Regions from separate parts of the Cupriavidus sp. GW823-FHT07A04 genome, predicted to be linked through region 4. Evidence: predicted binding sites of a transcription regulator. Region 4 holds the regulator's gene; each other region holds the start of a gene.

Region 1 (7,435 bases), on a different contig from region 4:
ACGCAGCATCGGTTGAGGCACTTGCCGGTGATGGACGGCGATGCCCTGGTGGGCATGTTGTCGATCGGGGACCTGGTCAAGGATATTATTTCCGAGCAGAAATTTATCATCGATCAACTGGAGCACTACATTAGCGGGACGCCCCATCCCAAGCTCTGATCTCATTGCCCCGGTGATTCCTGGTAAATGGAAGCTGATTTACCGCAGGTTCAAGGGCTTAAGGTCACAAGCTTAAAGTCAAAGGCAGTTTCATGACCCCTGCGGGGCGCCGGCCTGTTTTCCTGTCTCGCCAAAAGGGCAGGCCAGGAAGGCGCCCCATACGGCCTTGGCACATCTTCACGTCTTGCTTCGCTGCGTGTGACGGGTGGCTTGTTGGGGGCCAGCCCAATCTGGCCCCGCTGTATTGGGTACGCTCCCGTCCCTGCCGGCAACAAAAAAACTACAAAATTCCGTATTTTTGCTTCGTGTCGGCTTGCTGGCAGATGGCCGCTCGTACTGAACAGAAGTACGCACGTTCAGGCAAAAGGCACGTCGGCGCCGCATCAGAAACCAACTTAGTGCCGCACTCCATATTTGGTATCCGCATATAATTATGCATTCACTGAATTAGGCCCGCCCGGGCCGTGCAGGCGGCATCTGCCAGCTCGTGGCAGTTCTCGATTCGCGCAGCGCTGGGTACGCGTCAAATCGGTTGATTTCAATTTTGTGGCCATGTTCCCCGATATAGGCTGACAAACGAGGTGGTTTGTTGGCGGTTGGGCGCAACGTTGGTTGCTCATGACTACGCGCCCCGCTGCCTCCGATGCCTCCGATGTCTTCCTCCGCTCCTGCTTCATCTGCTGCTTCTGCTGCTTCTGCTGTTGCTACCCCTGCCCTGAGCCATCAGGCCATCATGCGCGTGATCGGCGGGATCATCCTTTGCATCTTGCTGTCCGCGCTGGACCAGACCGTGGTGATTCCGGCGGTGCCGGCCATTGCCAATGACCTGAACGGGTTTGGCCATCTGTCGTGGATCGTGACGGCCTACCTGATCACTTCCACCGTTTCCACCCCCTTGTACGGCAAGTTGTCGGATACCTATGGCCGGCGCCGGCTGCTGATGCTGGCGATCGCGCTGTTCATCCTGGCCTCGGTGGCGTGCGCGATGGCGGCTACGCTGGAGCAGCTGATCCTGTTCCGTGCGCTGCAAGGCATTGGCGGTGGCGGCTTGATGTCGCTGGCGCAGGCGGCGATCGCGGATGTGGTGGCGCCGCGCCAGCGTGGGCGTTACCAGGGTTACCTGGCGACCGTGTGGGCGGTGGCTTCCATTGCCGGCCCGCTGGTGGGGGGCTGGACGTCGGATCATCTGTCGTGGCGCTGGCTGTTCTGGATCAATGTGCCGCTGGGGCTGCTGGCCATGTTCATGTGCTATCGGGGCTTAAGCCAGCTGCAGGTGCGTGGCGGCTCGGCGCGGGTGGACTGGGGCGGCGCGTTGCTGCTGACGGTTTCCATTGTGGCCTTCTTGCTGGCGATGAGCTGGGGGGGCGATGTCTACGACTGGATTTCGCCAGAGATCGCTGGCCTGGCGCTGCTGGCCTTGGTGGCGGTGACCGCGCTGGTCTGGCAGGAGCGCCGCGCGGGCGACCCGATGCTGCCGCCGCGGCTGTTCCGCAACCGCGCTTATGTGCTGGGCGTGGCGGCGTCCGCGATGGCTGCGCTGAATATCTTCTTGTGCATCTTCGCGCTGCCGCTGCATTTCCAGCTGGTGCGCGGAGCCGACGCGTCGGAGTCCGGCTTGCTGGTGGTGCCGTTCCTGCTCTCCACGGTGGCGGGCAATTTCATCGTGGCCGGGCTGGCGCCGCGCCTGGGGCGCATGCGCGGCATCCTGACCGGTGGTTTCATCGCGGCGGCGCTGGGCTTGCTGGCGCTCGTGGCGGTTTCGCCGTCCACGCCGCTGGCGCTGGTGTTGCTGGCCATGATGGTGGCCGGCGTGGGGCTGGGCATGACCATGGTCGGCACCTTGATGACGGTGCAGAACGTGCTGGAGCGCCGCGATACCGGCGCCGGCACCGGCGCGCTGCTGGTGCTGCGCTCACTTGGCAGCGCCTTTGGCGGCGCGCTGGCCGGCACCTTGCTGACGCTGGAATTCCGCCATGCCCTGCACGCTTCCGGCGTGACGCAGGCGCTGGACCTGGGCGCGCTGCGCCACGGCAGCGAGGCGCTGGCCCATCTCTCTCCCGCAGTGCGGGACGTGCTGACGGGCGGCGTGGAGTCGGGCTTCCGGTTGATTTTTGCCGTGGGCACCGTGGCCGCCCTGCTGGCGCTGGTGATCGTGCGCCGCATGCCGGACGTGGAGTTGCGCAGCAGCGTGACCGAGCACGCGGCCACGCTGGCCATGGAGTAAGCGGGAGGAGGCTTGCGCATCCATTTCACGCCCAACGGCGTAAACTACGGACAGACCATCTCCGGAGTTTCCTACATGCGCAGCCTTCCCGAACAGCGCTCACGCGCCCTGCAACGCATCGCCTTGTCCGGCGCGTTGGTCCTGGCCGCTGCCGCCGCTGTTGTCGCCGCGCCGCGTCTTGCGCAAGCCGCCGATACCCCGGCAGCCACCGCCGCCAAGCCGGGCGGCGCCTGCCCGGCCTCGCTCAACTTCAAGTTCCCCCGCCTGCAGGACGAAGCGCCGCAAAACCTCTGCCAGTACGCCGGCAAGGTCGTGGTGGTGGTCAATACCGCCAGCTATTGCGGCTTTACCCCGCAATACGAAGGGCTGGAGGCGCTGTACGCCAAGTACCGCGAACGCGGGCTGGTGGTGCTGGGCTTCCCGTCCAACGACTTTTCGCAGGAGCCGGGCTCCTCCAAGGAGATCGCCGACTTTTGCTACAACACCTATGGCGTGAAATTCCCGATGCTGGGCAAGTCGCACGTGCGCGGCAGCGATGCCAATCCCATGTACGCGCTGCTGGCCAAGCAGTCCGGCACCACGCCCAAGTGGAATTTCTACAAGTACGTGATCGACCGCAACGGCCAGGTGGTAGGCAGCTATAACAGCATGACCAAGCCCGACGACAAGCAGTTCGTGAGCAAGATCGAGCAATTGCTGGACGGCGCGCGCTAAGCCACCGGGCTACTAAGCTGCCATCGGCACCGCACGGCTTCGCAGCCGTGAAGCCGTGCGCCACCAGGTTGAGCGCGGTAAAGCCGATCCCGGCCAGGCACACCGCCTGCCAGCCGCCAAGCGCCCAGGTGGCGCCGCGCACACTGCCCTTCAACGTGGCCGCCCCCATGGCATCGGCGCACGATTCGCTGGCTTCTTGACCAGCGTCAAGCCGCCGGGGCGCCGCCATCGCTACTTTCGCCGCTTTGGGGAGAGACAGACGATGGCCATCACGCTATACGATGCCGGCGGGCACACCTGCCTGCTGTTTTCGGACCTGGTCGAGGAGGAGCACGGCGAGGTGGTGCAGACCAACCAGTTCCTGATCGTCGACGCCGGCCACGGCGCGCTGATCGATCCTGGCGGGCACATGACCTACGGCGAGCTGTACCTCGCCATCAGCCGCTACTTTCCGCCCAAGCAGCTCGACTACGTGCTGGCGTCGCACGCCGATCCGGATATCGTGGCCTCGGTCGGGCGCTGGCTGACCGCCTCCGATAGCCGCATCCTGATCTCGCGCGTCTGGGCGCGGTTCTTGCCGCATTTCTGCCAGGCGGGCAAGACGCAAGGGCGCATCGTCACCATCCCCGATGCCGGCATGCCGATCGCGCTGGGCAACTGCACGTTGCTGGCGGTGCCGGCGCATTTCCTGCACTCGGAGGGCAACTTCCAGTTCTACGATCCCATCAGCAAGATCCTGTTCTCCGGCGACCTGGGCGCGGCCATGACCAGCGCGCGGGAAGCCGGCGCGGTGGTGAGCGATTTTGCCGCGCACACCCGCGCCATGCTGCCCTTCCACCAGCGCTACATGAGCGGCAACCGCGCCTGCCGGCTGTGGGCCAACATGGCGCGCGGGCTGGATATCGAGTGGATCGTGCCACAGCACGGCCCGTCGTTTCGCGGCAAGGTGATGGTGGCGCAGTTCATCGACTGGGTCTCGACGCTGGAGTGCGGGCTGGACCTGCTTAGCCAGGACAACTACAGGCTGCCGCCCGTCACCACAACGGCAGCCTGACGCCCGGCACCGGTTGCACGATCAATCGCGCGCCAGCCCCTCGGCCACCAGCGCCTCGTGCACCTTCGGCCGCGCGGCCACGCGCGACAGGTAGGCCTGCAGCGCGGGGTAAGGGTTGAGCGGTATCTGCAGCATATTGGCCCAGTTGGCGACGGCGAAGCAGTAGGCGTCGGCCACGGTGAACTGCGTGCCGCACAAGTAGTCGCGCGTGGCCAGGTGCCGGTCCAGCTCGGCGAAGCGCAGGGCCACCTTGGCCAGGCAATCCTCGCGTGTGCTCTGCGCGGTTTCCTTGTGCCACAGCCACGGGCTGAAGACCTTGTGCAGCTCGGTGGAGACCAGCGTCAGCCAGCCCACCGCTTCCAGGCGCGCCTGGGTGCCGGCCGCCGGCAGCAGCGCCTTGCCCGGGGCGAGGTCCGCCACGTATTGCAGCAGCGATGCGGCTTCGGTGTGGCGCGAGCCATCGTCCAGTTGCAGCATCGGCACGTAGCCGCGCGGGCTCACCGCGTAGAAGTCGTCGCTGCCGTTTTCCGGCTCGCTCAGCTTGTGCCGGGCCAGGTCGACCTTGGCGAGCGAAAACGGCAGGCCGGCTTCGCGCAGTGCGATATGCACGGCCAGGGAGCAAGCGCCAGGGGAGTAGTAGAGCTTCATCGGGTAGTCCTCGCTGTTTTGGGTTCGGTTTTTCAGGGTTTGCCGCCACGCCTTGTGGTGGCAGTGCAGGCAGTCTAGGATTGCGAAAGCGCAATCACAATGCGCACTGACGCAAGCTATGGCTGCAAATCTGCAATGAACATACCCTACCAACTCTCTTCCCCCGATCTCGACGTGGTGCTGGCATTGGTGCGTTGCGCCACGCTGGCCGAAGCCGGGCGCCGGCTCGGGCTTGATGCCTCCACCGTGTTCCGCGCGCTGCAGCGCATCGAGAAAGGGCTGGGGCGGCGCCTGTTCGAGCGCAGCCGCGCGGGCTACCTGCCGACCGAACTTGCCCAGCAGTTCGCACAGCATGCCGAACGCATCGAGGCCGAGCTGGAGGCGGCGCGCGCGCATGCCTCGGTGTCGGCCGGCACGGTGTCGGGCCTGGTGCGCATCACCACCACCGATACCGTGCTGCATGGCATGGTGCTGCCGGCACTGGCGCCGCTCGGGCGCAAGCATCCCGGGCTGAGCTTCGAGCTGATCGCCACCAATGAGCTGGTCAGCCTGACCCGGCGCGACGCCGACATCGCCGTGCGCGCCACGCGCCATCCACCCGATCACCTGATCGGCAAGTGCCTCGGCCCCTTGCGCGTGGCGGTGTTCGCGGCGCGGGAGTTGGTGGAGGCGGCCGGCATCGCGATCCCCGGGCACGGCGGCGCCGTCGACCTTGCCGCGCTGGCCACACTGCCGTGGATCGCGCCGGACGAGGCCATGCCCGATCACCCGTCGGTGCGCTGGCGCCGCAAGCACCTGCCGCGCGTGGTGCCGCAGTACCGCGTCAACAGCATCGCCGGCGTGCTGGAAGGCGTCGAGGCAGGGCTCGGCGCCGGCATTGTTTCGCTGATGATCGGGCGGCGCAGCGGCAAGCTGGTGGCGCTCACCGGCACGCTGGACGAGTGCGACACCGACCTGTGGCTGCTGACACATCCGGAGTCCCGGCATCTGCGGCGTATCGCCACCGTGGTCAGCCACCTGGCGGAGCATGTCAGGCTGGACGCGTAGGGCGTTGAGAACGTGCGCTCACGGCGCCGCCAGCGCGGCGGGAATGGCGCTGGCCAGAAAATCGTAGACCGCGCGGATACGCGCGCTGCCGCGGATTTCCCGGTGCACGGTGAGCCAGACCGGCAGTGGTGGAATGGACAGCGCGGGCAGCACCGTGCGCACGCGCGCATCGCCGGCGGCGATATAGCGCGCCGCAAAGCCCACGCCCAGGCCGGCGCGGATCGACTGCCACAGCACGATATCGTCATCGCTGCGCACCGCGAACGCCTCGCGCGTGATCTCCACGCCCATGGCGCGAAAGCCGCGCAGGATCGTGTCGTCGCCGTCATAGCCGATCAGGTCGAAGCGCGGCAGGTCCTGCGCCGTGCGCGGCACGCCCTTGCGCCGCAGGTAGTCCTCGTGGGCGCAGGCACATAGCGCCACGGACGCCACCTTGCGCGCGATCAACGATGCCTGCACCGGCCGCACCATGCGGATGGCGATATCGGCCTCGCGCCGCAGCAGGTTGCTGACGGCGTTGGACGACACCACTTCGATGGCGAGTTGCGGCTCGCGCAGGCGCAGGTCTGCCAGCAGCGGCGGCAGCAGGTAGCTGGCCACCGCGCGGCTCGCGGAGATGCGCACCGTCCCCGCAATGCCCGCCTGGTCGCGCGCGAGCGTGCGCGCGACCGCGTCCGCGCCCTGCTGCATCACCCGCGCATGCCCGGCGATGGCGCGCGCAGCCTCTGTCGGCTGCAGGCCGTGGCCGGTGCGCTCGAACAGCGGCACGCCGAGCTGCGCCTCCAGTTGCGCCACGTGGCGCCCCAGCGTGGGCTGGCTGCTGGAAAGCTGGCGCGCCGCGCCCAGCAGGCTGCCGGCCTCCATCACGGCCAGGAAGGAGCGCATCAGCGTCCAGTCGAATGCTTCGGCCATTTTCTCCATCGCTCCTTGCCTGGCGTTCTATTCAAAAATGAATTCGCGTGTTGCATATTCATGCAATTGTGGCGTAGCGAAGGATTGCCCACAATGGTCTTCAGGCGATACCGCAAGGAGAACGTGATGCAGGAGAACATGATGCGCGACACCGTATTGATACTTGGCGCCAACGGCCGTCTAGGCCGCACCCTGGTGGATGCCTTCGCGGCGGCCGGCTGGACGGTGCTGGCGCAGGCACGCCGTCCGCTGGCGGGCACGGCAGCGCACAACGTGCGCAGCCTGGCTATCGATGTGGCCGACACCGCGCAACTGCTCGCCGCCGCGCGCGGCGCCAGCGTGGTGGTGAACGCGCTCAACCCGGTCTATACCGAATGGGAGCAGCACGCCGAAGCACTGACGCGCAGCGGCATGGAGGTGGCTCAGGCGCTGGACGCCTTGCTGCTCTATCCCGGCAACGTCTACAACTTCGGCGAGTCGATGCCGCCGCTGCTGCGCCCCGATACCGCCGAGCGGCCCAGCGCGCGCAAGGGCGAGATCCGCCACGCCATCGAGGCCGGCCTGCGCGAGCGTGCGCCCGAGCTGCGCAGCGTGATCCTGCGCGCGGGCGATTTCTTCGGCGGCCCGGGGCGCGGCGCATGGATGGACCTGGCGATCGCCAAGTCGCTCGATCAAGG
Region 2 (7,435 bases), on a different contig from region 4:
CTGGAAGAACTCGGCAGCATCCAGTGGCCGTGCAACGACGCCGCGCCCGAGGGCACGCCGACCATGCACATCGACGCATTCGTGCGCGGCAAGGGCAAGTTCATCATCACCCGCTACGTGCCCACCAACGAACGCGTGAACCGCAAGTTCCCGCTGATTCTCACCACGGGCCGCATCCTGTCGCAGTACAACGTCGGCGCACAGACACGCCGCACCGAGAACGTGATGTGGCATGACGAAGACCGCCTGGAGATCCATCCGCACGACGCCGAGGAACGCGGCATCAAGGACGGCGACTGGGTCGGCGTGCAAAGCCGTGCGGGCGAAACCGTGCTGCGCGCCATCGTCAGCGAGCGCATGCAGCCGGGCGTGGTCTACACCACCTTCCACTTCCCCGAGTCCGGCGCCAATGTGATCACCACCGACAACTCGGACTGGGCGACCAACTGCCCCGAGTACAAGGTCACCGCGGTGCAGGTCATGCCGGTGGCGCAGCCGTCCGAATGGCAGCGCCAGTACCGCGATTTCCACGATCAGCAGATGCAGTTGCTGCAGGCGGCCAGCGCCGAGGCAGGGCCGGCATGACACTCTGCGAACTCGCCATGGCCGACGCCGAGCCGGCCACCCACAGCACCTTCGCGGTCAGCCGCAGCCACCTCGGCGAACTGGCACTGGAGGACGACGAGATTGCCGAGGAAGTGCCGGTTGCGCTCGAGTACAACGGCATCTCGCATGCGGTCATGCTGGCCTCGCCGGCCGATCTCGAAGACTTCGCGCTGGGCTTCAGCCTGAGCGAAGGGCTGGTGGCCAGCCCGCGCGATGTTTATGAGATAGAGACCGAGGTCCGCCCCGAAGGTATCGCGGTGCGGTTGCGCATCGCGGCGCAAGCCTTCGCCGCGCTCAGGGATCGGCGCCGCGCCATGGCGGGCCGAACCGGCTGCGGCCTGTGCGGCACCGAATCGCTGCAGGAAGTCATGCGCGCCCCGGCACCCGTGAGCAGCGGCGCCAGCTTCAGCGACGAGGCGATGTACGCCGCATTCGCGCAGTTGCAGACCCGGCAGGAACTGCTGCGCCACACCGGCGCCACGCACGCCGCCGCGTGGCTGCGCGCCGACGGCCAGGTTGCGCTGGTCCGCGAAGACGTGGGCCGCCACAACGCGCTCGACAAACTGATCGGCGCGCTGGCACGCACCGGCGAGGACCGCTCGCGCGGCGCCGTGCTGGTGACCAGCCGCGCCAGCTACGAAATGGTGCTGAAGACCGCCGGCGCCGGCGTCGGCGTGCTGGCCGCCGTATCCGGCCCGACCGCGCTCGCGGTACGCCTGGCGATCGATGCCGGCGTCACGCTGGCCGGCTTTGTACGCGCCGGCCGGCACGTGGTCTACTCCCACCCCCAACGTTTGCACAGCAGGACGGAACAAGCATGAACTCCGACAACCTCGTCAAGATGGCGAACCAGATCGGCACCTTCTTCGAAGCCATGCCGGACCGCGAAGAAGCGGTGGCGGATATCGCCAGCCATATCAAGCGCTTCTGGGAGCCACGTATGCGGCGCGCTTTGCTGGCGCGGCTGGATGGGAGTGAAGATGCTGGGCTGGATGAGATTGTGTTGTTGGCGGTGACGAGGTATCGGGGGGCGTTGGAGTGATTGGGTTGGTCGCTGTTTCTTTGGGCGGCGATGGCAGCTTGCACCCAAGGGCCATACGACATCCCCCTGCGGGGGCTGCCGGTCACTTTTCTTTGACCGGCAAAGAAAACTAACGAAAAGAAAGCCGCCCTGCCGGGCGCAGAGCAATCGGGCTTATGTGGGGCAGTGGTTGCGTCGTACGGCCCGGAGTGTTGGCTAGCCGATCCTACCGGCCCCAAGGGCATCGCTACGGCATGACCTATGGGTTACGTGGTGCAGCCCCTGACCTCGCTTGCGGTGACCATTCCCACATCTGCCGTTCGCGGGGCGAAGTGCTGCGCCGTTTCGGGTGTGGCTGGTTTCGTGGTTTTGTCTCGGAGGGCAAGCGTGGTGAGTTGCGGGCGCGGCCCTCGCGCACGGGCCACGGTGCCCACCACGAAACCAGGGGAGCCGAGAGTAAGGCGCCGGTAGAGCCGGTACGGCAGGGCATCAAATACCCGGGCGCCCGCCGCCAGAGACAAAACCACGAAACCACGAGGGCAGGCAGGATCGTGGTGCTGCGCACCGCGAACGGCAGATGCCCGAACGCTCACCGAGCAAAGCGATCAGGGGCACCACCACGTGACCATTGGGTGATGCCGTGGCGATGACCTCCAAGCCGGTATGGCAAAGGCCAGCCAACACTGCGGGCCGTACGACGCAACCACCGCCCCACATAAGCCCGATTGCTCTGCCCCCGGCAGGGTCGGCTTTCTTCTCGTTAGTCTTCTTTGCCGACGCAAAGAAGAGTGACCGGCAGCCCCCGCAGGGGGATGTCGTACGGCTTTTGGGTCCAAAAGCCAACGCCGATGAAAGAAACAGCGACACCCCAAGCAGAGCGATGTCGTATAGCTGTTGGGTGCAAGCTGCATCGCCGCTCAAAGAATCAGCAACCAACCCAGCACCGGGATGTCGTGCGGCCCGTGGGCGCAAAAACCAACGCCGCCCAATCTACCTACTTCAACCTCAACGGCTCCAACAACGCCGCATCATATTCCCCCCTCCCAATCCTCCCCAACTCCAGCATCCGCAGCAAGATATAAGCCTGCCGCTGCCGGGCGCGCCGAGGATTCACCACCGGGTTATTCGCCGAAGGCGCCTTCGGCAATCCGGCCAGCATCGCGCATTCCGCCAAAGTCAGCTCGCCCACCGGCTTGCCAAAATACGTCTCGGCCGCCTCGGCAAAACCATAGGCCCCTTGCCCAAGGTAGACCTTGTTCATGTAGAGCTCGAGGATCTCGTCCTTGCTCATGGCGTGTTCGATCCGGTAAGCCAGCAGCACCTCATACAGCTTGCGGGTGTAGGTCTTCTCGCGCGAGAGGAAGAAATTGCGCGCCACCTGCATGGTGATGGTGGAGGCGCCTTGCGACAGCTCATCGGACAGGTTGGCCACGCCGGCGCGGATCACGCCGACATAGTCGATGCCGTCATGCAGGTAGAAGCGGTCGTCCTCGATGGCTACCACCGCCTGGGTCAGCTTGGGCGGTATCTCGCCGATGGGCACGTAGCCGGGCGACTGGCGGAAAGTGGTGAGCGCGTCCAGCGTGGGCAGCTGGCGCTGAGCGACGAGCACGGTGAGCGTGCCGAGCAGGGCCGCGCCCAGGATGAGCAGCAGCACCAGCTTGAGAAAATTCGACCAGAGACGTTCCATGGGCCGTATTGTGCCAGCACCGGCCATGTCCCTGCCCCGGCTCAAGCCGCCCCGCCGGTTCAGTCCGCCGGCAGCGCCACGCCAAGCTCCTTTGCCAGGGTTTCCAGGTTGCGCCAGATCGCAGGGTTCACGTCCAGGTGGGTGGTCGTGAGCGCGCGGTTGGCGGCTTCGAACTCGCCCGGGTATTGCACGCTGTCAAAGCCCGGGGCGGGCGGGGTGTCGTGCAGGTAGTTGACGAAGGCTTCCACCTCCGCGCCTTGCCAGCTCAGCCCCAGGTCCAGTTCCGGGTTCATCAGCAACGCGAACATATTGTTGGTGGCCACGCCGCCGCGCGGGTTCTCCGGCTGGATGGTGCCGCCGCCCGACAGCACGCCCGCGAGCAGCTCGGCTACCACGCCGAGCGCATAGCCCTTGTGGCCGCCGAAGGGCAGCAGCGCGCCCGGGTGTTCGCTGAACATGGCCCCGGCATCGGTGGTGGGGTTGCCGTCGCTGTCGATGATGCTGTTCTGCGGCGCGGGCTCGCCCTTCTCGGCCAGCACGCGGGCCTTGTTGATGGCGATGGCGCTGGTGGCGATATCCACCACCAGGGGCGGGCGGCCGTTGGGCATCGGCCCGGCGAAGCACAGCGGGTTGGTGGTCAGCCGCGCGGTGCGGCCGCCGTAGGGGGCCACCACCGGGGAGCGGTTGATCACATTGGTGAAGCTCAGCAGCACGAAGCGCTCCTTGGCCACCATCTCGCCGTAGTGGCCCATGCGGCCCAGGTGGTGTGAGCGGCGCAGCGTGACGATGCAGTGGCCGTGCTGGCGCACGCGCTCGATGGCGGTCTCGATGACGCGCTTGCCCACGTGCTGGCCGAAGCCGCCGTTGCCGTCGAACACCAGCAGGCTGTCGCGGTCGAGCACGCATTCGGCGCGGCCCGCCGGGTTGACGTTGCCGGTTGCCAGCGAGCGCTGGTAGTTGGGCAGGATCGACAGGCCGTGGCTGGTGTAGCCGCAGCGGTCGGCCTCGACCAGGTGCTCGGCCACGTCGTTGGCGATGTCGGTCGGCACGCCTTGCGCGGCGAGCAGGTCGCGGGCGAGCCGGGTGGCGGATTGCAGTGTTATCTTCATGTTCGTTCCTTGTCCCGGTGTGCGCTCAGATCCAGCCCAGCCAGCGCCAGTAGGTGGCGGCGAACAGCAGCATCAGGGCGTAGCCGATCACCGTCACGGGGATGCCGACCTTGGCGAACTGCTTGCCGTTGAAGGTGTCCGTGCCCAGGCAAACCATGTTTTGCGGTGCATTGATCGGCAGGATGAAGCCGAAGCTCACGGTGAAGCCGAGCAGCATCGTCAGGCCGATCTGGTTGATATCGCCCGGCAGCGTCTGCAGCACCGAGATCAGGATCGGCAGCAGCGCCGCGGTGAGCGCGGTGGCGCTGGCAAAGCCGAGGTGGATCAGGATCAGGAAGGCGGCCAGGATGGCGAACACCAGGATCGGGCCTTGCGTGGCGAGCCCGGAGTTGGCCACCACGAACTTGCCCAGCCACTGGCCGGCCTGCGTGGTGAGCAGCGCGGTACCCAGGCTGATGCCTACCCCGAACACGATCAGCGTGCCCCACGGCGTGCGTTGCTGCATGGTCTTCCAGTCCATCACGCCAATGCGCGGCATCATCAGGATCACCAGGCCGACGAAGGTCACGGTGGCGGTGTCGAACTGGTGCAGCTTGCCCTCGGTCGCCCAGAACAGCAGCAGCCCGATGGACACGGCGGCAAGCCGCTTCTGCGGGCCGCTCATCGGGCCCAGCCCGGCGAGTTCCTTTTGCACGGCTTCCTTGCCGCCGGGGATGGCCTCGGTTTCAGCGGGCAACAGGAACCGCACCAGGAAATACAGCACGACCGACATCACGATGGCCCACGGCGCGCCGGCGATCAGCCATTGCAGCCAGGTGATGCGCTCGCCCAGCAGCTTGTCCATGAAGCCCACCGTCAGCAGGTTCTGCGCGGCGGCGGTCTGGATGCCGACGTTCCAGATGCTGGTGGCCATAGCCACGGTGATCATGATGCCGGCGGCGATATTGGATTTCTTGTCGACCCCGAAGGCCGCGATCACGCCCATCATGATCGGCACCACGCAGGCACTGCGCGCGGTCGCGCTCGGCACCACCAGCGACAGCGCGATGGTCACCACGATGCTGCCGATCAGGATGCGCCGCGTGCTGGTGCCGATGGCCGACAGCGTGACCAGCGCGATGCGCCGGTCGAGCCCGGTCACCGTCATTGCCGCCGAGATAAAGAGGGCGGCGGCAACCAGCGCCAGCGCGGTGTTGGAGAACCCTGCCAGCGCCATGCCGAGCGCGCGGGAGGTGCCGTACTGCGTGGCCGGGTCCGCCACCGTGGGCGCAAAGCCGATCAGTGCGGCCATCAGCGACGTGATCATGATGGCGCTGGCCTCGTAGGAGACCGCCTCGGTGATCCACACCACGATGGCAAAGGCGAGGATTGCCAGCATGCGATGTCCCGCCACCGGCAGGTCCGGGGGCAGGGGCAGGGCGAGTATGCCGATCAGTACCAGGACGGCGGCGTAGAGCCCCCATGGCGTGGATTTGCCGGGCGCGGCTTGCGGCACGGCGGCAGCCACACCGATATCGGTGGGGGAGGCTGCGCGGACGGCTTGGGTTGGAGTGCGCGGGTCTGTCATCGCTTTCCCTTTTCTTGTCTTGTTGATCTTGGTTCGACACGGGAAGGCGGACGTCACGCGCGGGCAGATGGCTAGCCTGTGACTGGCAGGGTGGCGGCGTCGTTCGGCGGCGTTCCGTGAAGACCTGGCGAAGGCGGGAGACCGGCTTGCGGCCGGGCTGCCGCGTTCGACATGGGGAAATTATCGTGCCGGCCAACAGTGCCTGTCGAGGGTGGATCCGGGCGCATATGACGCGGATCAAAGAACCGGCTCGCACAGGGAAATTTCGATGCGCCAAGCGGTCAGACTTTCAGATCATTGCGATACAAGGGCTTGCGGGCGTTGCGCAGCGAGCACAACAACCGGCGGCCCCGCACACTAATGAGCCGCCCGAACGTGATCTGAAAACTTTGGAGTGCATGATGAAGGTTTTAGTGAGAGGACTACGCGCCGAAGTCGACGCATCCGCGCTGCGCACGGCGCTGGCCGCCTACGTGCGGGTCAAGGACATCGAGCTGATCTGCGAGGGCGACTGTGCGCATCCCTGGGCCTGGGTCGACCTGGATCTGGACGATGTGGACCCGATGAGCGTGTGGAAACTGGTGGCGAAGCTCGATCGCCGTTATATTGCTGGATGCCATACGCGCTGGCATGTGCCGGCCTATCGCGCGCGCTGAGCCGCCGACACGTGCGGTGCGCGCGCCACCGAACGACAAAGACAGGGCAGGGACACACGATGCAGGAAAACATGGCCGATGCGCCATCACAAGGTGCCGGCGTGCCGGGCAACGCAGCGCTTGCGCTGGACAATGTAGTCAATCTGCGCGACCTCGGCGGCCTCGCCACGCGCGACGGCCACCGCGTGCGTGCCGGCAAGCTGTTTCGCAGCGGCAACCCGGGCCTGGCCAGCGCGGCGGATATGGAACGGCTGCGCGCATTGCAGCTGGACATGGTGATCGACTTCCGCTCGGCCGGTGAGAAGACCGCTGCGGAAAGCCCCTTTGGCGAGGCCTTCCGCTGGGTCGCCACGCCGGTGCTCGAAGGCAGTATGTCGATGGCCGAGCTGATGCCGCGTTTGCGCGACGGCAGCGCGCAGCAGATGGAAGCCTTCATGCTGGAGGTCTATGGTGACTTTCCGCGCAAGTACCAGGCCGCCTTTGGCGGTTTCCTGAAGACTGCGGAGCAGGGCGGCAACCTGCTGTACCACTGCACCGCGGGCAAGGATCGTACCGGCTTTGCCTCGATGCTGCTGCTGGCCGGCCTGGGCGTGGAGCGCGGCATCATCATGGCCAACTACCTGGAATCGAATCACTGGAACCAGGGCTTCAACCAGAAGATGAGCGCCGGCGCGGCGCAGTTCGGTGTCGATCCCGCGGTGATGTGGCCGCTGCTGGCGGTGAAGGCCTCTTACCTGGAAGCCTCGATGCATGCCATCGAGCAGGACTACGGCGGCATCGATGCCT
Region 3 (7,435 bases), on a different contig from region 4:
CATGCGCGAAAACCAGCACGATGCCTATATAGGCCAGCGCCAGGGACAGCCACTGCCGCAAGCTGATGCGCCGCTTGAACAGCACGGCGCTGGCCAGCAGCACGAAGGACGGCGTGAGGAACAGGATCAGCCGCTCGAGCCCGGCCGTGATGTATTGCAGGCCGAGAAAGTCGAGGAAGCTGGACAGGTAGTAGCCGATGATGCCGAGGAACACGATGCGGCCGCGATCAGCCCAGGACAGCGCCGGCAGGCGCCGCGACTGCCACCAGCCGATCGCCATGAACAGCGGCACGGCAAACAGCATGCGCAGGCTGATGACCATGACCGCATCGACCTGGTAGCGGTACATCAGCTTGGCGACGATCGCCTTGCCGGAAAAAAGGATGGCGCCGACGGCAGCCACGGCCAGGCCGGCGCGCTGCGCTGCCGGCTCGGCGGCAGGCACGGTGCGGGAAAGTTGGGATGCAGACAAGGGAGAAGCCGGATAGTGGGGCAGCGCGCCGCTGGACGCGGGCGGCCCGCCAGGGACGCGAGCCGTTGTATTCGAAAAGAGGCAACTGCATCCGAGGCACATTGTGCTGCGCACAGGTGTTGGGCGGCGTACCCCAACCCGCGTGGCCAAACCCATGCAGTGCCAATGGCGGCGGTGCCTGCTTCCCGTGCCTCGGCTTTCGCTATGTGGGACGGCGCACCTTCACGCCGTAGCCGCCCGGCTAAGCTCTGCCAAGGAGAGTCCCGCGCTGCGTGCCGCCTTGTGCCAACCGCAGCCCTGGCGAGCCGGAACCGGGAGACTGGTCGTGGATGGCACGGACCGAAGCAAGCAATACGATGTACTGGACCTGATCCGGGCGCTGGCCGCGGGCCTGGTCTGCCTTGGCCATGTCCGCGCGCTGGTCATCGTCGACTATGCGGCGAGCGGGCCGCATGGCGGCGCGGCCGGCGTGGCGCTGCAGTTGTTCTATGCGCTGTGCAGCGTCGGCCACGAATGCGTAATCGTGTTCTTCCTGCTCTCGGGCTACCTGGTAGGCGGCACCGTGCGCCGCAAGATGACGCGTGGCGACTGGTCCTGGCGCAGTTATCTGGCCGACCGCATGACGCGGCTATGGATCGTACTGCTGCCCGCGCTGCTGCTCGGTCTGTTCTGGGACAGTGCCGGGATCCACCTGGCGTGGGGGCCGTTCTACCAGGGCACCGAGGGCAACGCGGCCCAGCAGATCGATATCTCGCATAACCTCGGTGTCGCGGGATTGGTTTGCAACGCGGCGTTCCTGCAAACCCTTGCCTGCGATACCTATGGCTCCAACGGGCCGTTGTGGAGCCTGGCCAACGAATTCTGGTACTACCTCTGGTTCCCTGCGCTATACGGTGCCTGGCACCTGCGCCGCACGCCGCAGGCGTTGCTGTGCGTATTGGCGGTGCTGGTCACGATGGGCCTGTTCCACGGCCTGGTCGAAGGCTTCCTCTTCTGGCTGCTGGGCGTGCTGGCGCAAGCCCTGGAAGCGCGGCTGGCGCAGATCGCAGCGATCGCGCGGCGCAAGTGGCTGGTGCTGCCGGCGCTGCTGGTGTTCCTGGCCGCCATTGCACTGACCAAGCACAAGCCGTACGCCGATGCCGCTGTCGCGCTGGGCTTCTTCGTGCTGTTGCTGGCCGTGCTGTCGACCCGCATCCGCATCGGCCACGCCGGCTTGTCGCGCCTGGCTACGTTGGCGTCCGGGTTTTCGTACTCGCTCTACCTGACGCATTTCCCGCTGACCCTGTTCATCGCCGCGACCCTGGTCAAGGTCCGCCTGCCTGTCAGCGCCGGCAGCCTGGGCCTGGCCGCGCTGATCCTGCTGGGCTGCTATGCCTACGCCTTTGCCGTCTACTGGGTGTTCGAACGCAATACCCAGCGGGTGCGCGGCCTGCTCGGGCACCCGGCGCTGCCAGCGGCGCAGCGCGGGCAGAATATCTAGCAGCCATGCCGTTGCCTGGCTAGCCAGCCTGCCTGGCTGGCTGGCAACCCTGGCAGCCAGCCTGAAACTGCCGTAAGCTCGCCGGTCGGCGCGTCAAACGCGCGCCGCATAAGAAAAACCAGGAGCATTCATGACGGCAGCACCCCTCGCTATTCTTTCCTCGCGCATTCCCGTTCCAGTCAAAAAGCAGACCGCCGCCCGCCCGCTGCTGATCGCCGCCGCGGTTGCCATGCTCGCAAGCGGCTGGCTGCCCTCGGCCGCCAGCGCAGCCGATTACCCCGTCAAGCCAATCCGCTTCATCGTGCCTTACGCTGCTGGCGGCACCACTGACCTCGTGGCGCGCACGGTCGGCCAGAAGGTGGCGGAGAAGCTCGGCCAGCCCGTGGTCGTGGAGAACCGCCCCGGCGCTGGCGGCAATATCGGCATGGAGGCGGTCGCCAAGGCCGCGCCTGACGGCTACACCATCGGCTTCGGCGCCATCTCGACCAATGCGTTGAACCCGCATATCTACAAGCACGTGCCGTTCGACCCGCGCAAGGATTTCACCGCGGTCAGCCTGCTTGGCACCTCCACCATTGTGCTGGAAGTCAGCAACAGCCTGCCGGTAAAGAATGTGGCCGAGCTGGTCAGCTACGCCAAGGCCCATCCCGGCCTGACCTACGCCACCGCGGGCACCGGCACGTCCATGCACCTGGCGGGCGCGATGTTCGCGCAGATGACGCAAACGGGCCTGACCCATGTGCCATACAAGGGCAGCAGCCCGGCCATCAACGACATGCTGGGCGGCCACGTGCAGGTGATGTTCGACAACCTGCCCGCCTCGCTGCCGCACATCCAGGGCGGCAAGCTGCGCGCGCTGGCGGTGGCCGGCAAGAGCCGCTCGCCAGCGCTGCCGAACGTGCCGACGCTGGCCGAGGCCGGCCTGGCGGGCTACGCCGTCGAGCCGTGGTTCGGCGTGTACGGCCCGGCCGGGCTACCCGCGCCGGTGGTGCAGGCACTCAATGCCGCCTTCATCGCGGCGCTGGGCAATGCGGACGTGAAGGACAAACTCGGGCAGGCAGGCTTCAACCCCAAGGGCTCGAGCGCGGCTGACCTGCAGTCGCTGACGCTGTCCGAGTACGAGAAATTCGGCAAGGTCGCCAAGAGCGCCAGCATCTCGGTGGATTGAGCGCAGGCGGGGCTGCGCGCTTGCGGCGGGAGGATCGCCGGGGGCGCGCAGCCCCGCATCCATTACAATCCGGCTGCAACGGGCCCTCGCGCCCACTCCTGCCGACTACCCGCCATGAAGCAAGATCCGCGTTTCCCCAAGCTGTACATCCTCGATCACCCGCTGATCCAGCACAAGCTCTCCCATATGCGCGACAAGGACACCTCCACGCGCACGTTCCGCGAGCTGCTGCGGGAAATCACGCTGCTGATGGGCTATGAAATCACGCGCGACCTGCCGCTGACCACGCGCCGCATCGAGACGCCCTTGGTGGAGCTGGACGCGCCGGTGATCGCCGGCAAGAAACTCACCATCGTGCCGGTGCTGCGCGCCGGCGTGGGCATGAGCGACGGCCTGGTCGAGCTGATTCCCTCGGCCCGCATCGGCCATATCGGCGTCTACCGCGACGACCAGCACCGCCCGGTGGAATACCTGGTGCGCCTGCCCGACGTGGAAGACCGCAGCTTTATCCTGTGCGACCCGATGGTCGCCACCGGCTACTCCGCCGCGCATGCGGTGGATGTGCTCAAGCGCCGCGGCGTCAAGGATGATGCGATTACGTTCGTGGCGCTGGTGGCAGCGCCGGAAGGCGTCGAAGTATTCCAGAAGGCACATCCCGGCGTGAAACTGTTCGTCGCCTCCCTGGACAGCCACCTGGACGAGCACGCGTACATCATCCCCGGTCTCGGCGACGCGGGCGACCGGCTGTTCGGCACCAAGAACTGAGTTTTCCTGGCAAGCCGGGCACTGTCTGCGCCCGGCTTGACCGGCCTCAATCCCGCCGGCCGCGGCGCTCCCTAGACTATCGGCAGCGGCACACCGTCCGGTGTGCCTCGTCTGACCTGGGAGACCCACATGGCAGCCTTGAAGATCCTGTTTTCGACCCCCACCGGGCTGATGAGCCTGGCCGTCATCGCCTTCATCATCGGCATGGGCTGGTTCTTCACCCGGCTGTTCCTGCGCAAGATGCGGGAAGACGAGGCAGCGGCGCAACGCCGCTAAGACGCAAGTCCCGCCCGCTGGCGTTATCGCCGACGGACCGGCTGGCCGATACCACGCCATGGCTATGCGCCGCGCCCGCCGATCTCGCCGGGCGTGGCACACCGGAGCGGCCGACGGCCGGCGCCTCCTACTTCTTCTTGCCCGAGCCCAGCAAGCTGCCCAGCACGCCGCGAATCAGCTCGCGCCCGACCTGCGAGCCCACCGTGCGCGCGGCCGACTTGGCCATCGACTCCAGGATGGAATCGCCGCGCCCGGTCTTGCCCGTGCCCTTGGTCAGCCCGCCGAAGATCTCGCCCGCCTGGTCCAGCCAGCCGCCGCCCTGCGCGGGCGGCGCTTCGGGCTGGCCAGCCGTAGGCGCGGGCGCGGGTGCGCCGCCGCCAGCGGCGGGGGCAGACCCAGGCGCGGCGGCGCGGCCCTTGAGCTTCTCGTAGGCCGACTCGCGATCGATGGTCTGCTCATAGGTGCCGGCCACCAGCGAGTTCGCCAGCAATTGCTTGCGCTCGTCGTCGGTGATCGGGCCGATCCGGCTGCCGGGCGCCAGCACCCAGGCGCGTTCCGTGATGCCGGGGATGCCCTTGGCGTCCAACAACGACACCAGCGCTTCGCCCACACCGAGCTCCCCGATGGCCTTTTCCAGGTCCAGCCCCGGCTTGGCCCGCATGGTGGTGGCCGCCACCTTGACGGCCTTCTGGTCACGCGGCGTGAAGGCGCGCAGCGCGTGCTGCACGCGGTTGCCGAGCTGGCCCAGCACGGTATCGGGGATGTCGACAGGATTCTGCGTAACGAAATACACGCCAACGCCCTTGGAGCGGATCAGCCGCACCACCTGCTCGATCTTGTCGAGCAGGGCCTTGGGCGCGTCGTTGAACAGCAGGTGCGCCTCGTCGAAAAAGAACACCAGCTTGGGCTTGTCAAGATCGCCCGCCTCGGGCAGTTTCTCGAACAGCTCCGACAACAGCCAAAGCAGGAAAGTGGCGTAGAGCTTGGGCGAATTCAGCAGCTTGTCGGCGGCCAGGATATTCACCACGCCCTGCCCGTTCTCGGTCTGGATGAAGTCGTCCAGGTTGAGCATGGGTTCGCCGAAGAACACGTCTGCGCCTTGTGACTCCAGCGCCATCAGCCCGCGCTGGATGGCCCCGATCGAGGCCGCGGAGATATTGCCGTATTCGGTGGTGAACTGGCCCGCGTTGTCGCCCACGTACTGCAGCATGGCGCGCAGGTCCTTGGCGTCGAGCAGCAGCAGCCCGTTGGCGTCGGCGATGCGGAAAACCAGGTTGAGCACGCCCTGCTGGGTGTCGTTGAGTTCCAGCATGCGCGACAGCAGCAGCGGCCCCATATGGGAGACCGTGGCGCGCACGGGATGGCCCTTTTGCCCGAACACATCCCACAGGGTGGTGGGGCAGGCGCCCCACACCGGCTCGGGCAGGCCGAGCTCGGCCAGCCGGGCCTTGAGCTTGTCGGAGAGCTTGCCCGGCTGGGAAATGCCGGTCAGGTCACCTTTGACGTCGGCCATGAAGACCGGCACGCCCAGCCGGGAGAAACCCTGGGCCAGGCTTTGCAGGGTCACGGTCTTGCCGGTGCCGGTGGCGCCGGTGATCAGGCCGTGCCGGTTGCCCATCTCGGGCAGCAGGGCAAGTTCCAGCTCGGCGTTCTTGGCGATGATGATGGGTTCGGCCATGGTCTCTCTGGTTGGCAAGCCGCGCGGCGCTTTCGCCGCGACCGTCCCCGCCCTTCCCGGCGGCTCCCGTGATCGGGAGGCCAGCGGCGGCGGGGCCGCGTGATAAAATGCTGGGCTGATTATGCCAGCCCCCAAGGCCGGCTCACAGACACATAAACCACCCGGCGCGCCGCCAGCGAGCACCCGTTGCCCGCCCGGCACAGCCGGCGCGCAAAGCCAAGGCGCGCGCGTCAAACATTTTCCGCTTCGGAGAGAATCATGGCCGGTCACTCAAAATGGGCCAATATCAAACACAAGAAGGCCGCGGCTGACTCCAAGCGCGGCAAGGTCTGGACCCGCCTGATCAAGGAAATCACCGTCGCCGCGAAGCTCGGCGGCGCTGACCCCGACTCCAACCCGCGCCTGCGCCTGTCCATGGACAAGGCAATGGATGCGAACATGCCCAAGGACAACATCCAGCGCGCCATCCAGCGCGGCGTGGGTGGCCTGGAAGGCGTCAACTACGAAGAAATCCGCTACGAGGGCTACGGCCTTGCCGGCGCGGCGATCATCGTCGACTGCCTGACCGACAACCGTACCCGTACCGTCGCCGAAGTGCGCCATGCCTTCTCCAAGAACGGCGGCAACATGGGTGCGGAAGGCTCCGTGGCGTTCATGTTCACCCATTGCGGCCAGTTCCTGTTCGCCCCCGGCACGCCCGAGGACAAGCTGATGGAAGCCGCGCTGGAAGCCGGCGCCGACGACGTGGTCACCAACGACGACGGCTCGATCGAAGTGCTGTGCCCGCCCAATGATTTCGGCACGGTCAAGGCCGCGCTGGAAGCCGCGGGCTTCAAGGCCGAGATGGCCGACGTCACGATGAAGCCGCAGAACGAAGTCAGCTTCGTCGGCGACGACGCCATCAAGATGCAAAAGCTGCTCGACGCCCTGGAAAACCTGGACGACGTGCAGGAAGTCTTCACCAACGCGGTGATCGAGGAGTAAGGCGCGGATCGGGTAAGACCTCGCCTCACGGCGGCAGCGCGGTTCGATGAGCCATGGCTGCCGCTTTTCGCATTTCGCATGCGTCATTTTTTCTGGCAGTAGATCATGAAAGTATTGGTTGTCGGCTCGGGTGGTCGTGAACACGCGATGGCCTGGAAATTGGCCCAGTCGCCCAAGGTGCAGGTGGTGTACGTGGCGCCGGGCAATGGCGGCACCGCGCTCGACAAGCGGCTGCAGAACGTTCCCCTGACCGATCCGGAAGTGCTCGCCGCCTTCGCCGAGCGCGAAGGCGTGAGCTTCACGGTGGTCGGCCCCGAGGCGCCGCTGGCGGCCGGCATCGTCGATATCTTCCGTGCCAAGGGCCTGCGCATCTTCGGCCCGACGCAGGCGGCAGCCCAGCTGGAATCCTCCAAGGATTTCGCCAAGGCCTTCATGCAGCGCCACGGCATCCCGACCGCCGCCTACCAGACCTTCAACGACGCCGCCGCCGCGCACGCGTATATCGATGCGCAAGGCGCGCCGATCGTGATCAAGGCCGACGGCCTGGCCGCCGGCAAGGGCGTGGTGGTTGCCGCCACGCTGGAAGAAGCGCACGCCGCGGTCGACATGATG
Region 4 (7,435 bases):
GGTATTCACATTCGGATGTTGCATGGTGTTCAGTTGGACACGCGCTGGTCGTGCTCGTCGTGCTCGCTGGGGTGCGCCGGATTCGTCGTGGACGCCCCCGGGACTTCGGACGCCTGCTCGCCGGAGGCCACTTGTACGTGGTAACCGTTGGCGGGCGTGTCCGTTTGCTCATTTGTTTCACCGTCTTCGACGGCTTGCTCCGCGGCTATGTCGCCAGACAGCGCGCCGGCGGGCTCGGCGGACACCGGCTCGCTCCCTGGCTCACTGCCTGGCCCGGGCGTCGCCGGCACTTCCGCCTCGGCCTCGGGCGCGGGTGTGAACCCGGCTTCCGCTTGCGCCAAGGCCTCCTTCCTTTCAAACGCATCCACCAAATCGGCGATGCCATCCATGGCGCCGGCCGCAAGACCGTCGGGGGCAACCACGCCGGAAGAGGTCGGTTCACCCTCTCCGGCATCCGCCGCAACCAGCGCGGCAGCGCCGGCCTGATCAGCGCCAGGTTCCGCGAATGCCTCTTCGTCGCTATCCGCCGGCACCTTGCCCAGCGCCTCGAAGTCAATCGGCTCCTGATTCAGCAGCGCGACCTGCGCCTGGGCCTGGATGTCCTCCAGCGGCGGCAATTCATCGAGCGTGCGCAGGCCAAGGTCATCAAGGAAGTTCTTGGTGGTGGCATAAAGCGCAGGCCGCCCGGGCACGTCACGGTGGCCGATCACCTCGATCCAGCTGCGGTCCTCGAGCTTCTTCACGACTTCGGTGCTGACCGCGACACCACGGATTTCCTCGATATCGCCCCGCGTGACCGGTTGCCGGTAGGCAATGATCGCCAGCGTCTCCATCACGGCGCGGGAGTACTTGGGCGGCTTTTCAGGATTCAGCCGATCCAGGTATTCACGCATGACAGGGCGGCTCTGGAAACGCCAGCCACTGGCCAGTGCCACGAGTTCCACGCCGCGTTGCTCCCAGTCGCGGCGCAGCTCTTCGAGCAGCACACGAATGGTGTCGGCACCGACGTCGTCGGCAAACAGCCGGCGCAAGTCATTGACGCGCAAGGGTTCCTGCGCGCAGATCAGCGCGGTCTCGAGGACGATCTTCGCCTCTTGGGTATTCATGTTGATTGCGTGCAGCCTGTCTTTGCACCTGCGCCCCGGTTGATCCCGGGCGCACTGGAGATTGCGGGTTCAGCGGTAGGGATTGCCACCGCCATCTGGCCGCGCAGCCAACCGCATGCTTGATGCATGCCAGCCGTGCGCCTTCTTTTATTGCATCGGGTGCCGGACCTGACCGGCAGGAGATCGCCCGGCCACCGGCATTATCTGCCAGTCGACGGAGCCCTTGCGTCGCGCCTTCCCCCTGATGTGGCGGACCTGTCCGGCGCGGCGTTTATCATCGAACGCGCCGGGTGCAAGAAAATACGGATATCGGGCCTGCCGGCCTATTTCACCCCGCCCTGCCGTAGCTGGTCTTTTGAACCGAATCTTTTGAACCGGACGGCGGATGGGGAACGGTCCCTGGCGCTGATGCCTGCCTGGGTGTTCCTGGCATGCATCCCTGAGCAGCGGATGCTACCTGACGATGCCACGATGAAATACGTGCGCGATATCGCTGTTCTTGCGATTGTATGGCATTCCCTGGCAAACCTGCAACCGATTCGCACAGCTACCTCAGCGAAGAAGTGACAGATACACCACGAAGCAGCGCTTCAGAAGACCAGGCAGAATCCATGCGCGGCAAGCGTCTCAGGCAAAAGCAGCGCGCGCGCCACCCCGGCCAAGCCAAAGGCCACCACCGCAAGCCCAGCGCCAGCCCGCAACGCCGGGCGCCGCGAAAGCTGCCTGAGATAGCCGGACAGGCCCGAGATCACCAGCAGGTTCGGCAGGGTGCCCAGGCCAAACACGGCCATCACCAGCGCGCCCGACGGGGCATTGCCGGCCAGCAACGCCATGGCAAGAGCACCGTACACCATGCCGCACGGGACCAGCCCCCAGGCTAGCCCCATGCCGTAGCGGCGCAGCAACCGGCCCTGCCCATGCGCCCGGGCCACAGCCGGCAAGCGCGCCCCGACGGCACCAAGGCCGCGCAGCAAGCCACCCGCGCCCCGGGCGGCGAGCCGCTCCAGCCAACCCGTACCCATGGTGCGCCCGCGCAACATCCACAAGCCCGACAGCACCAGCATTACACTGCCGACCCCGAACAGCCAGCGCTGCAGCGGCAGGTACTGCGTCTTCCAGACGCCGGCGCCAAGGGCGCCCAGCAAGCCTCCCAGCACCGCATACATGCTCAGCCGCCCGGCATGCATGACAAGCAGTTCCAGCAACCAATGGCCGGGACGCCGGAGCACCGTGGCAGGCACGCGCGCAACGCCGCCCTGCTCCGCCGCCAGCGCGATCCCGCCGCACATGGCGGCGCAGTGCACGCCGCCCAGCAATGCCAAGGTAAATACGCTGATAAGCACGCCTATGGTCAACTTCTCCTCCCAATCACACAATCGCAACGTCTGGCGCGGTAAAATGCGGCGAACGCGCCCCCGCAGCTCCAAGAGGCGCTATCAACATGAGGCCTTGCGCCCGCGCACACCAGCGCGCTCGCACAACATGACGACGGGCACGGCAAGCCGCGCTGCACAGATAGCGCACTGCCGCAAGACCCGCGCGCCAGGCCGATGTGGATAGCGCTTCCAACCGACGACTCTCAACGTCAAGCTCTCAACTCAATGCGCCCGCCACATCGCGCTTGACTGACTGCGCTAAACCGACAGGCCCCAATTGCTCACCACCATTCCCATTACCGAGATGTCGCCCCGCTGCTCCACTTGCTCGCTCGGCCAGCTCTGCCTGCCCGTCGGCATGTCGCAGCAGGACCTCGAAAAGATGGATACGCTGGTCCAGGACCGGGTGCGCGTACGCAAGGGCGAAACCCTGTACCGCCTCGGCGATCCTCTCACCGCCGTCTACGCGATCCGCTTCGGCACGCTCAAGACCCACCTGACAATGGAAGACGGCCGCTCGCAGATCACGGGCTTCCACCTTCCCGGCGAAGTCGTCGGCCTCGACGGCCTTGGCGAGATGCAGCATGCGTCGGACGCCACCGCGCTGGAAGATACCGAAGTCTGCGTGGTGCGCTTTGGCGATCTCCAGACGCTGTCCAACGTCCTGCCGTCGCTGCAGCATCAGTTCATGCGCCTGATGAGCAAGGAGATCTCGCAGGACCAGGTCATGTTGATCACGCTCGGATCGATGCGCGCCGAGGAGCGGCTTGCCGCTTTCCTGATCAACCTGTCCGAGCGCTTGTCCGCGCGCGGCTATTCGGCCTCCGAGTTCGTGCTGCGCATGAGCCGCGAGGAAATCGGCAGCTACCTGGGGCTCAAGCTCGAAACCGTCAGCCGCCTGTTCTCGCGCTTTGCGGAAGCCGGCCTGATCCAGATCCGCCAGCGCCACGTCAAGCTGGTCGACATGGTGGGGATCAAGCAGATCGTCAACAAGTCCTGCTGACCTGCACGTCGCGCGCCGCCCTCGCCCGCGGCGGCTCGCCGCGATGCCGCGCCTGCTGGCCTGAACCGGCAAGGCGCGCATCGCAATCACTCCAGCTCGTCCGTGTCCGCCAGCCGCGTGGGCATGGTGTACAGCGTCAAGCCGCTCGACAGCGCGCACAGCACCCACGCGATCAGGAAACCCACGGTGTAGACCGCCTCCCGCGATGCCTCGACCGGCTGGCCGAAGAAGCGCAGGTCGCCGGGATCGACCATGGAGAATACCAGCGCGGTCGTCAGCCCGGCGACCAGGAAAGCGGGCCACAGCACCCACATCAGCCAGCGTAGCCTCATGATCACCTCGCTTGCGCCGCGACCGGCGCTGCCTGGCGTGCCGCGCTGCCCGCCTTCTCAACCACCAGGCCGTGGCGCGCCACCCCTTCCTCAATGGGCGGATCCGGATGGGTCATGGCCAGCCAGATCGTGACCCCGCAGGCCACCATGGCCACGAACGGCCCACTCATCAGCAGCCACGGCCATGGCTCCTTCCACCAGGGATTACTTTGCTGCGTCATCTGGCCTCCTCTAGATCTAGATCGCGTATGTTGCGTACGGATTGGTGCAACCAGCGTCCCTGCCGCCTCATAGATTGCGCGGCACGATAAAGCTGGTGCTCTGTCGAATCTCCGCGCCATGGCTCCCCGCGCCCTCGTCGGGCACCGCGGTCACTGTGACCTCGATCTTGTGCGTGCCCTGCGCCGCGGACTCGATCGGCACGCGCACCCGGATGGGAATCAGGCGATTGGACGTGGGCTCCAGGTTGCCGGCAGCGTGATCATATTCCACGGCCAGGCCCTTGAGCTCATCGCTGCCCGCGCTGACGGCGACGCGCATTGGCGCCTCGGTCGTGTTGATCAGCTGCAGCCGGTACACGTTCTCGATCCAGCGCCCTTCCACTTCCCGCCCCAGCGCGCCGCGGTCGCGGATGATATCGACCTTGAGCGGCGTGCGCATGGCCAGCGAGGCCATGAAGCCGGCGACCAGCGCCAGCCAGATCACCGAGTAGATCACCGTGCGCGGCCGCACCAGGCGCTTGCGCGCCACGGTCTCGGAGAGCGCGCTGCGCATGGCGTTCTCGGACGTATAGCGGATCAGCCCGCGCGGGTAAGCCATCTTGTCCATGACCTGGTTGCAGGCGTCGATACAGGCGCCGCAGCCAATGCAGTCGTATTGCAGGCCATCGCGGATATCGATGCCAGTAGGACAGACCTGCACGCAGATGCTGCAATTCACGCACGAGCCCAGCCCGGCGGCCTTGTGGTCCGCCTTGCGCGAGCGGCTGCCGCGCGGCTCGCCGCGGCCCACGTCATAGGTGACCACATAGGTGTCGCGATCCACCATCACGCTCTGGAAGCGCGCATACGGGCACATGTACTTGCAGACCTGCTCGCGCATGAAGCCGGCGTTGCCCCAGGTGGCAAACGAGTAAAACAGCATCCAGAACGTCTGCCACGGACCCAGCGAGAGGCTCAGCACCTGCGCGCCGAGCGTGCGAATGGGCGAGAAATAGCCGACGAAGGTAAAGCCCGTCCATAGCGCGATCACGATCCAGAGCGTGTGCTTGGTGGCCTTCAGGCGCAGCTTGCGCACGCTCCAAGGATCGCCGTCCAGGCGGATGCGGGCAAAGCGGTCGCCTTCCACATGCCGCTCGATCCACATGAAGATCTCGGTGTACACCGTCTGCGGACAAGCGTAGCCGCAAAACAGCCGCCCCGCGATCGCCGTGAAGAGAAACAGCGACACCGCGGAGATCACCAGCAGCACGGCAAGGTAGATCACGTCCTGGGGCCACAGCACCAGGCCAAAGATATAGAACTTGCGCGCGCCGAGATCGAACAACATGGCCTGGCGGCCATTCCACTGCAGCCAGGGCATGCCATAGAAGAACAGCTGGGTCAGGACCACCATCCAGACCCGCCAGCTCGAGAACGCACCCGACACCGAGCGCGGATAGATCTTGCGGCGGACTTCGTACAGGGTCTCGTCCGACGTTTCCGCGTCCGCCGAATCAGGCGTGGGCGCTCGCAGCGGCGCCCACGCGGCCCCGTTCCTTTCAAGCGGCTCCGGTCCGGGGGCGTTCATGGGCGAACACCCCCGCCGCGGTGCGGGCCCGGCTGACAAGCATAAGCGCAGTGGCTCATTGCTTCGCCCCCTCGCCTGCGCCGCCGGTGTTGGACAGGCCCCAGACATAGGCCGTCAACATGCGGATACGCTCCGGCGTGAGGATTTCCTCGTGCGCCGGCATATGGTTGTTGTGGCCCTTCAGGATGGCGTCGACGATGTTCGCCTCCGAGCTGCCGTACAGCCACACGCGGTCCGACAGGTTAGGCGCGCCAAGCGCCTGGTTGCCCTTGCCGGTGGAGCCATGGCAGGCCGCGCAGGTGGACTTGAACGTGCTCTCGCCGCGCGAGGCGCGGATCGGGTCGTAAGACAGGCCGGACAGCGAGCGCACGTATTGCGCCACGTCGCCAGCGAGCTTGCCGTCGATGGTCGAGGCGAACGACGGCATCACGCCGTTGCGGCCCTTGGTAATGGTCTGCGTGATGGTCTCGGGCTCCCCGCCGTACAGCCAGTCGTTGTCGGTCAGGTTGGGAAAGCCGCGGCTGCCGCGCGCATCGGAGCCGTGGCATTGCGCGCAGTAGTTGAGAAACAGGCGTTGCCCGATCTCGCGCGCCGCCGGGTCGGCCGCCACCTGCTTGACGTCCATCTGCATGTACTTGCCATAGACCTCGCGCTGCAGTTGTTCGGCCGCCTGGCGGTGCGCCTCCAGCTCAACCCGGCTGGAGGTCTTGAGCACGCCGGCGTAGGAACCCAGGCCGGGGTACAGCACCAGGTAACCCAGGCCAAAGATGCATGCCAGCAGGAACATCCACATCCACCAGCGTGGCAGCGGGTTGTTCAGCTCGCGCAGGTCGCCGTCCCACACGTGGCCGGTGTCCTCGGGCGCACCCACAATCTTGGTGACCTTGCGCTGGGAAAACAGCAGCCACACGCACCAGACGATGCCGACCAGCGCGATGGCGGCAATGTAGTAGCTCCAGAAATCCGTGAAGAAGTCGCTCATGACTCAGTGTTCCTGCTTGGTGTTGTTTGCGCCGCCGGCATGACGCGCGACGCGGTGGCCGGCATCGGGCCTGGCGTCTTGGCGTGCGGCCAGCGGCTCGTCGGGCAAGGCGAACGGCAGCATGGCCGACTCCTGGTTGGCGGCCTTGCGCCCTGACGACCAGGCCCACCAGCAGATGGCAATGAAGGCAGCCATCGAGACCACGGTGGAAAACGCGGTGATCATTGCCATGGCTTACTCCTTGGCCGGCGTGGCCGCGGGCTGCGCGGCAGCCGCGGTATCGACACGCACATTGCGCTTGGCGATGCCAAGCTCCTGCAGGTAGGCGACCATCGCGTCTTCCTCGGTCTTGCCGGCCAGCGTGGCAGGCGCCTGCTCAATCTCGGCGTCGGTGTACGGCACGCCGAGACGGCGCAGCGCACGCATGCGGTCGCGGACATCGTTGGTCTGCAACGGCGTTTTCTCCAGCCACGGGTAGGACGGCATCACCGATTCGGGCACCACGTCGCGCGGATTGCGCAAGTGGATGCGCTGCCAGTCATCGGAGTAGCGTCCGCCCACGCGCGCCAGGTCGGGACCGGTACGCTTGGAGCCCCACAGGAAGGGATGGTCGTAGACCGATTCGCCCGCCGTGGAGTAGTGGCCATAGCGCTCGACATCGCCTTGCAAGGTGCGCACCTGCTGCGAATGGCAGCCCACGCAGCCCTCGCGGATATAGATATCGCGGCCCATCAGGCGCAGCGCGGAGTACGGCTTGATACCCGCGTCGGGCTCGGTGGTGGAGTGCTGGAAGAACAGCGGCACGATCTGGACGAGCCCGGCGATGCTGACCACCAGGATGGTACAGA

What was found. The regulator FNR, encoded in region 4, switches genes on or off when oxygen is low (the NO sensors DNR and NnrR bind a similar motif). The targets are predictions, from matches to a motif close to TTGATNNNNATCAA.
Region 1: the regulator FNR is predicted to act here: its motif matches at 3,294-3,307, upstream of AC1Q7Q_RS34105 (oxygen-binding di-iron domain-containing protein).
Region 2: the regulator FNR is predicted to act here: its motif matches at 6,221-6,234, upstream of AC1Q7Q_RS24230 (DASS family sodium-coupled anion symporter).
Region 3: the regulator FNR is predicted to act here: its motif matches at 3,922-3,935, upstream of AC1Q7Q_RS00535 (DUF3149 domain-containing protein).

The regions. Positions count from the first base shown of each region.
Region 1 covers NZ_JBXAHA010000025.1:34,772-42,206, forward strand. The annotation lists gene AC1Q7Q_RS34090 (CBS domain-containing protein) at 1-159, shown strand, start outside; gene AC1Q7Q_RS34095 (MDR family MFS transporter) at 893-2,383, shown strand; gene AC1Q7Q_RS34100 (glutathione peroxidase) at 2,459-3,097, shown strand; gene AC1Q7Q_RS34105 (oxygen-binding di-iron domain-containing protein) at 3,360-4,151, shown strand; gene gstA (glutathione transferase GstA) at 4,173-4,799, opposite strand; gene AC1Q7Q_RS34115 (LysR family transcriptional regulator) at 4,935-5,846, shown strand; gene AC1Q7Q_RS34120 (LysR family transcriptional regulator) at 5,865-6,758, opposite strand; gene AC1Q7Q_RS34125 (NmrA family NAD(P)-binding protein) at 6,852-7,435, shown strand, end outside.
Region 2 covers NZ_JBXAHA010000014.1:113,214-120,648, reverse strand. The annotation lists gene fdhF (formate dehydrogenase subunit alpha) at 1-585, shown strand, start outside; gene fdhD (formate dehydrogenase accessory sulfurtransferase FdhD) at 582-1,427, shown strand; gene AC1Q7Q_RS24245 (formate dehydrogenase subunit delta) at 1,424-1,648, shown strand; gene AC1Q7Q_RS24240 (transglycosylase domain-containing protein) at 2,622-3,317, opposite strand; gene AC1Q7Q_RS24235 (Ldh family oxidoreductase) at 3,377-4,426, opposite strand; gene AC1Q7Q_RS24230 (DASS family sodium-coupled anion symporter) at 4,452-5,993, opposite strand; gene AC1Q7Q_RS24225 (RNA-binding protein) at 6,395-6,649, shown strand; gene AC1Q7Q_RS24220 (tyrosine-protein phosphatase) at 6,709-7,435, shown strand, end outside.
Region 3 covers NZ_JBXAHA010000001.1:118,413-125,847, reverse strand. The annotation lists gene AC1Q7Q_RS00555 (DMT family transporter) at 1-445, opposite strand, end outside; gene AC1Q7Q_RS00550 (acyltransferase family protein) at 798-1,952, shown strand; gene AC1Q7Q_RS00545 (Bug family tripartite tricarboxylate transporter substrate binding protein) at 2,182-3,120, shown strand; gene upp (uracil phosphoribosyltransferase) at 3,235-3,885, shown strand; gene AC1Q7Q_RS00535 (DUF3149 domain-containing protein) at 4,015-4,161, shown strand; gene AC1Q7Q_RS00530 (helicase HerA-like C-terminal domain-containing protein) at 4,289-5,839, opposite strand; gene AC1Q7Q_RS00525 (YebC/PmpR family DNA-binding transcriptional regulator) at 6,098-6,823, shown strand; gene purD (phosphoribosylamine--glycine ligase) at 6,929-7,435, shown strand, end outside.
Region 4 covers NZ_JBXAHA010000009.1:21,897-29,331, forward strand. The annotation lists gene rluB (23S rRNA pseudouridine(2605) synthase RluB) at 1-24, opposite strand, end outside; gene scpB (SMC-Scp complex subunit ScpB) at 30-1,106, opposite strand; gene AC1Q7Q_RS16690 (hypothetical protein) at 1,233-1,673, shown strand; gene AC1Q7Q_RS16695 (sulfite exporter TauE/SafE family protein) at 1,697-2,461, opposite strand; gene fnr (fumarate/nitrate reduction transcriptional regulator Fnr) at 2,760-3,485, shown strand; gene AC1Q7Q_RS16705 (hypothetical protein) at 3,572-3,817, opposite strand; gene AC1Q7Q_RS16710 (membrane protein) at 3,820-4,038, opposite strand; gene ccoG (cytochrome c oxidase accessory protein CcoG) at 4,106-5,605, opposite strand; gene ccoP (cytochrome-c oxidase, cbb3-type subunit III) at 5,661-6,587, opposite strand; partial or broken gene AC1Q7Q_RS16725 (cbb3-type cytochrome oxidase subunit 3) at 6,684-6,818, opposite strand; gene ccoO (cytochrome-c oxidase, cbb3-type subunit II) at 6,822-7,435, opposite strand, start outside.